DNA from 3 places in the Streptomyces sp. B8-7 genome. Region 1 is predicted to be linked to each of the others. Evidence: riboswitches for the same ligand, from Rfam matches in the RefSeq annotation. Region 1 holds a riboswitch; each other region holds the start of a gene.

The links. A riboswitch is a leader RNA that binds a small molecule or an ion and turns the genes downstream of it on or off. The one in region 1 is predicted to bind cyclic di-AMP.
Region 2: another riboswitch for cyclic di-AMP. It lies ahead of AC5K6T_RS19240 (C40 family peptidase); the one in region 1 lies ahead of AC5K6T_RS24285 (M23 family metallopeptidase).
Region 3: another riboswitch for cyclic di-AMP. It lies ahead of AC5K6T_RS01370 (C40 family peptidase); the one in region 1 lies ahead of AC5K6T_RS24285 (M23 family metallopeptidase).

Annotation. Positions count from the first base shown of each region.
Region 1 is NZ_JBYRRL010000004.1:970,974-973,227, reverse strand. It holds gene AC5K6T_RS24290 (PrsW family intramembrane metalloprotease) at 1-45, shown strand, start outside; gene AC5K6T_RS24285 (M23 family metallopeptidase) at 158-1,201, opposite strand; cyclic di-AMP (ydaO/yuaA leader) riboswitch at 1,213-1,371, opposite strand; gene AC5K6T_RS24280 (PP2C family protein-serine/threonine phosphatase) at 1,637-2,254, opposite strand, start outside.
Region 2 is NZ_JBYRRL010000003.1:943,660-945,913, forward strand. It holds gene AC5K6T_RS19235 (urease subunit gamma) at 1-234, opposite strand, end outside; cyclic di-AMP (ydaO/yuaA leader) riboswitch at 1,134-1,258, shown strand; gene AC5K6T_RS19240 (C40 family peptidase) at 1,263-1,736, shown strand; gene AC5K6T_RS19245 (ATP-binding protein) at 1,851-2,254, opposite strand, start outside.
Region 3 is NZ_JBYRRL010000001.1:300,585-302,838, forward strand. It holds gene AC5K6T_RS01370 (C40 family peptidase) at 1-922, opposite strand, end outside; cyclic di-AMP (ydaO/yuaA leader) riboswitch at 931-1,097, opposite strand; gene pcrA (DNA helicase PcrA) at 1,327-2,254, shown strand, end outside.

The DNA of each region.
Region 1 (2,254 bases):
CCCGTCCCCGGCCCCGTACCGCACATGAGGAACCGGCGGCCCTGACGTCGGGGGGTGTCGTCAGGACCGCCGGTTCACTCCGGGCCCGACGGGGCGGGCCGGGGCACCTCACCGGGCGGGGGGGCGCCCGGTGCCGTGCGGGATCGGCAGGGGCGTCTCAGGGGGTGAGACCCCGCTCGCGCAGCCAGGCCAGCGGGTCCACGCCGCCCGCGGCCCCGCCGATGTGGACCTCCAGGTGCAGGTGGGGACCGGTGACGTTGCCCGTGGCGCCGACGCGCCCGATGACGTCGCCGGTGTTGACCTTCTGGCCGACGCTGACGTTGATCGAGGACTGGTGCGCGTACCAGAGCTCGGTGCCGTCCTCCAGGGTGAGGACCGTGCGGTAGCCGTACGACCCGCTCCAGCCGGCCTCGGTGATCGTGCCGGTGTGGACGGCCTTGATGGGCGTACCGGTGGGCGCGGCGAAGTCCAGGCCGGTGTGGTAGCCGGAGGACCACATGGAGCCGGCCTGCCCGAAGAGGGAGGTGAGCGTGTACGAGGAGGTCGGCAGCGTGTACTGGCGGGCCAGCTCGGCGAGCCGCTCGGCCTCGGCCTTCTTGCGGGCCTCCTCCTCCGCGGCGGCCTTCGCGGCGGCGGCCTCGGCCTCGGCCTCCTTCTCGGCCTTGGCGGCGGCCTCGGCGAGTTCCTTCGCCGCGGCGGCCTGGGCGGCCTGGGCGGCCTTGGTGTCGGCCTGGCTCTGCTGCCGCTCGGCCTGGGCGATGATGCGGGCCCGCAGGGCCTCGCCTGCGTCGTCGGCGCCCTGGGCGGTGTCGGCGGCCGTGGTGCCGATGCCGCTGAGCGGGGCGGCGGGCTCTTCGGCGGGCTGCTCCTCGTCGGACAGCAGGGTGCCGACGGAGGGCAGGTCGGGCATGGAGATGGCGACCGGCGGCTTGCCGGACTGGGCGCTGGCCATGCCGCCGGCGCCGACAGCGGCTATGACGCCGACGCCGAGGACGGTGGAGCTGCGGGCGAGTCCGCCGCCGCGCTGCTTGGAGACCCGGTGCCTGCCGCGTACGGGGCGGACGGTGTCCGCGGTGGGGTTCCACTCCTCCCACGGACCGTCGTCGGTGCGGGGGCCGCCGTAGGCGAAGACCTCGGCGGTGTCGGCGGAACGCTGGCCCGGCACGAACGGGGCTTGCGGGGCAGGCCGGTTGGACGCCACGTGGGCGTACTCCTTTCCTTCCTTCTCGCCTACCGGGTTAGCTGACGGGTTCGGAACAGGAAGGTCTCCTACGCGCGTATACCGGCCGTCGGTGCACGGCGGGCATTCGCGTGATTCACCCCAAGTTGGTGGTTCCCCGGTTCCCTTGCGGGATTCGGCGCGTGCGCACGGAGCCGCCTCTTGTGACGGCTGGGACGACCGCTGCGTTATCGGACAGTAATAGAAGCGGGTCCCTCTTTCCAAGCTGTTCGGCTTGATCATTGCAGTTTCCGGGCAGGAGATTCACCCCAGGAGGGGCGAAAGCCGGGCGAGTTGACCCGGCACCCACGACGTCCGAGTTTCTGACGTTTACTCAGCTGTTATGCGGAGGGCACCCGTCCGATCACATCGCGTGACGCGAGCCGGAGAAGACCCGCCGCCGGGCGGCTCCGGAACTCACGGCGACCCGCCGCCCCCGCTCCTCCTGCCGGCGGACCCCTCGGCCCCCGCGGAGCCCGCCGCATCCAGGGGACGGCGGACGGCGAGCAGGGCCATGTCGTCGCCGAGTGCGCCACCCGAGTGGCCGCGTACCTCCTCCGCCAGAGCCGACAGCAGCGCCGCGGGCCCGCGGAAGACCCGGCCGGTGAGCCGCAGCTCCGGGTCGTAGAAGACGCCGTCCGCGTCACGGGCCTCGGACAGCCCGTCGGTGTACAGCAGCAGGGTGGCCCCGCCCGGAAAGGGCACCTCCTCGACCCGGTCCGGCCCGCGGCCGAGGTCGCCGAGGCCCAACGGCAGCGCGGGGCTGCGCGGGTGCACCGGGCGCACGGTGCCGTCGCCGTACAGCACGAGCGGCGGGGGGTGCCCGCGGTTGAGGACGCGTGCGAGGGCTTCGCGGTGCGGCAGTTCGGCGAGCGCGGCGGTGGTGAACCCTTCCAGCGCGTCCAGGCCCGCCCGACGCGCCCCCTCACGGTCGAGCGCGCGTTCCAGCCGGTCGGCGACACCGGCCAGGGTGGCCTCCTGCTCGGCCGCCTCCCGGAACGCCCCGATCACGACGGCGACCGCGGACACCGCACC
Region 2 (2,254 bases), on a different contig from region 1:
GTGGATCATCTCCGCGATCCCCTCCATGACGTCGTCGCGGGTCAGCAGCTTGCGCCCGGAGGACATCAGCTCGGCGACGGTACGCCCGTCGCGGGCGCCTTCGAGGATGTGCGAGGTGATCAGGGCGACGGCCTCGGGGTGGTTGAGGCGGAGTCCGCGGGCCCGGCGCTTCTCCGCGACGTCGGCCGCCACGTGGATCAGCAGCCTCTCCTGCTCGTGCGGGGTCAGTTGCACGTCCCACCTCACTTCCTCGCTCCGGGCCGTGCGGGGCCCGGCTGCCGCTGCCCCGGGCAAAGTCCCTGGTGGCGTGGAGGGAGGCTAGTTGCGACGCGTTTCGGGCGCGTTAACCGGCCGGTCTCCTGCGGCAGGCGCCTCCGCCCGTCGTTCCCCCCGCGCCCTTCGTTCCCCGTGCCCCCGTGCCCCCGTGCCCCTGTGCCCCTGTGCCCCGCCTCCGTGCCCTTCGCTCCTGCCGAACCTGTCGGTCCCTGGCGGCCGAGGCCCCGGCGAGGCCCCGGCGCGCCGGGGGCGCCTCCTCCGGTGTGCCACCGCACACCGGCCCGGTGCCGGCCCGGCACCGGGCCGGCACCGGGCGCGGGGCGGGCGGCACGGGGCGGCCCCGCGGTCCCCGGGGCGGCCGGCCCGGAGACGTCCGGGGCCCGGGGCCGGCCGGGAGCGGACGCACCACGCACCGGCACCGCACGTCGCGCGAGGGCGGCCTCCGGGGCGCGCTCGCGGCGCCTTCGCCCCGGTCCGCCGCAACCGGCGGACCGGGTGTCAAACGGACCGAACGACGGACCCTCTGTCGGAGTATCGACGGCTCGTCTTGCGTGACCCGAACGGTTGCGTCAGAGGCCGGCCGCCACGGCCCCACAGCGGGTTCCGGTGCTGGTCCGGGGCCGTTCGGTGGCCCCGGCGACACCCGGTTCATCCCCGTGTCCACCCGAACGGGTGAACGGTGAGCAACACCACAAATCGCCGATTCCATTGGGTTTTTCGGACACCGGTGAGTGAAGATCCCTGTCTGACGACAAGACCCCGCCACCGCGGCGGGGCGGTCCGGGCGGACGCCGAGTCCTGCCGCCGCCCGGATGACCGGTCGACAGGAGTGGACCGGCAGGAGTGGAGGACCCGAGCAAGACGGCCCGCCGGAGCACGTTCTCCGAGCGGACCTTGGGGTGAAGCCGCCCTCGGGCGGCCGGGCTACTTCGCCAGCCCGAATCCGACAGGTCATCCTTCTCAGGCGGTTTGACGAAGGGTTGCGCATGACCGCGCAGAATCGTGTCCCCTCCCTCATGGCCCGTGCCGGCACCGTCTCGGCACTCACCATCGTCGCGGTGGGCGGCCCCCTGGTGGTGCCGGGCGCCGCGGCCGGAGCCGCGGCCTCCACGCCCGCCACGACCGCCCTCAAGGTCGCCGCCTCGAAGAAGGGCGCCCCGTATCTGTACGGCGCCGCGGGTCCGCGCCGCTTCGACTGCTCCGGGCTCACGCTCTACTCGTACAAGAAGGCGGGGAAGCGGCTGCCGCGCACCGCGGCCCAGCAGTTCAACAAGACCAGCCGCGTCTCCGCGGGCCGCCGCCGGGCGGGCGACCTGGTCTTCTTCCACTCCGGCTCGAACGTCTACCACGTGGGCATCTACGCGGGCAAAGGCCGGATCTGGCACGCCCCCAAGTCCGGCGACGTGGTGCGGCTCCAGAAGATCTGGACGAACAGCGTCTGGTACGGCCGGGTGAGGTGACCGTCCCCGGCCGGTCCGGACGCCGGGCCGGCCCGACGTCACCCGCCCGGCGCCCCGCACCTCCCCGTGGGGCGCGGTGTCCGGGCGGGCTCCCCGCCCGGACACCCGCGGGCCTCAGGGCTCCTGGAGGCCCGCCGTGGGCATCGGCCGGACGGGGACGGTCCAGGGCAGTTCGATGGAGACGGTCTTGCCGCCCTCCCGGGTGGGCCGCACCCGGAGCCTGCCGCCGCACTCCGCCGTCAGCCAGCGGATGATGACCAGGCCGCGGCCGTTGTCCTGCTGCACGGCCGCCGGGAGCCTCCGGGGGAACCGCGGATGACTGTCGGTGACGCCGATGCTGAGGTGCTCGTCCCGCTCCAGCCGCATGTCCACGGTGAAGGTGGGGGACTGCCCGAAGGTGTGCTGGACGGCGTTGGTGGCGAGCTCGGACACGATCAGCCGGATCGTGTCGGCGAGGTCCGTGTCGGGCGGCAGACCCCACTCCACGAGCGTGTCGGCGACGTAGGCGCGGGCGGCGG
Region 3 (2,254 bases), on a different contig from region 1:
AGCCGGGGCCGGCCGCGCCCCAGACGTACGGTTTGCCGATCTGGGCGCGGGCGAAGGCGAGCGCCATGTCGGCCTTCGAGGCGGCGGCGCCGGGATCCTGGGCGGGCGGGGCCGGGCTGTCGGCGGACGTGCCCGAGGGGACGCCGGCGGACGGGCTCGGCCCGGGCTCGGCCTCCTGCCGGGCGGCGGCCTCGGCGGCCTCGGAGGCCTCCCGTGCCCGCTGCTGCTCGGCCAGCTCGGCGGCCTTGCGGGCGGCCTCCTCGCGCTCGCGTTCCTCGACGGCCGCGAGCCGGGCCTTCTCCTCGGCGGTCAGCCGGGACAGCAGCTCGCGCGCGTCGGCCAGCTTGGCCTGCACGGTGGCCTTGGCGGCCTTCAGCTCGGCCTGGGAGTCGGTGAGCGTGGCCAGGCTCTCGGTGGCCTCGCGGCGCTTCTCCATGGTCGTCGACTGCTGGGTGACGTAGTCGTCGACCGCGTGCTTCTGACGGCCGGTCATCCGGTCCATGAGCTGGGCCCGGTCGAGGTAGTCCTGCGGACTGTCGGCGAGCAGGACCGATGCCGTGCCGGGCGTGGCGGCGCCGGTGCGGTACTGGGCCGCGGCGAGGGAACCGAGCTCCTCGCGCGCGTCGTTGAGCTTCTGGGTGCGCTCGGCGACGTCGTCGAGGAGGACGTCGACGCGCTTGCGCTGCTTCGTGGTCCGCTCCTTGGCGGAGTTGTACTTCTCGGTCGCGGATCCTGCCTGCCGGTAGAGGTCGTCGACCTTCTTCTCGATCTCCTCCAGGGTCGGCCTGCCGTCGTCGGTGGGAGCGGCTTCGGCCGACTGGGAGATCAGGGCCACCGAGGTGAGGGCGGCGGTGGCCAGTGCGGGGGTGCGGATGCCTGCGACACGCGGCCCGGTGGGACGCGTCCTGCGGTGCGACGCCAAGAGAGGCGACTCCTTCCATCGGCCGCCTACCGGGTTAGCTGTCGGGTTCGGGCGGGTGCTTCGGAAGGGTTGCCCTACGGCCGCTCCCGTGTGGGAGTGGGCCGATTCACCCCGGGTTCGGTGGGTCCCCGGCTCCGGTGGGCGCAGTGCGCACCGGACTCGGCGGAGGCCGCGCGGCCCGGCGGGGTTCGCCGGTGGGGGTCGTGCGTCCTGCCCGGAACGGTAGCCAACTCGTGTGGCTTGTGTGAAGGTTGGCGGGTGATATGCCCGATACATTTTTGTGACCTCGGCCGGTCCGGGCATGTCCCGGTGCGGGCGGTGCCGGTCGGGTGACGGAGCGTGGCGGCGGGGAGTTCGCGGGACCGGGGCCGGTTGTCGGTGGGGCCGCCTAGACTCGGAGAGCGATGAGCAGCCTCTTTGACGACAGCTTCCTGGCGGACCTCCAGCCCCCCCGCGGGCACGAGGAGGAGCACCCGCCGCCGCCCGAGGACGATCACACTCCGGAGCGGGTTCCGGACGATCTGTTCGGCGGGAAGTTCGACGTGCCCCCGGACCGGTGGGCCACCGGTGACGCGGGCGACGAGGGGAGCGCGGGCGGGTACTACCGCGGCGGCGCGCCCCGCCCGCCGGTCGACCCCGCGGCGCTGCTGGAGGGGCTCAACGACAACCAGCGGGCCGCCGTCGTCCACGCGGGCTCCCCGCTGCTCATCGTCGCCGGAGCCGGCTCCGGCAAGACCCGGGTGCTCACCCACCGCATCGCCCATCTGCTCGCCGAGCGGCAGGTGCACCCGGGGCAGATCCTCGCGATCACCTTCACCAACAAGGCCGCGGGCGAGATGAAGGAGCGCGTCGAGCAGCTCGTCGGCCCGCGCGCGAACGCGATGTGGGTGATGACGTTCCACAGCGCGTGTGTGCGCATCCTGCGCCGCGAGTCCAAGAAGCTGGGCTTCACCTCGTCCTTCTCGATCTACGACGCCGCCGACTCCAAGCGCCTGATGGCCCTGGTCTGCCGTGATCTGGACCTCGACCCCAAGCGCTATCCGCCCAAGTCGTTCAGCGCCAAGATCAGCAACCTGAAGAACGAGCTGATCGACGAGGAGGACTTCGCCGCCCAGGCCTCCGACGGCTTCGAGAAGACCCTCGCCCAGGCCTACGCCCTGTACCAGTCGCGGCTGCGCGAGGCGAACGCCCTGGACTTCGACGACCTGATCATGACGACGGTCAACCTGCTGCGCGCCTTCCCGGACGTCGCCGAGCACTACCGCCGCCGCTTCCGGCACGTCCTCGTCGACGAGTACCAGGACACCAACCACGCCCAGTACGCCCTCGTCC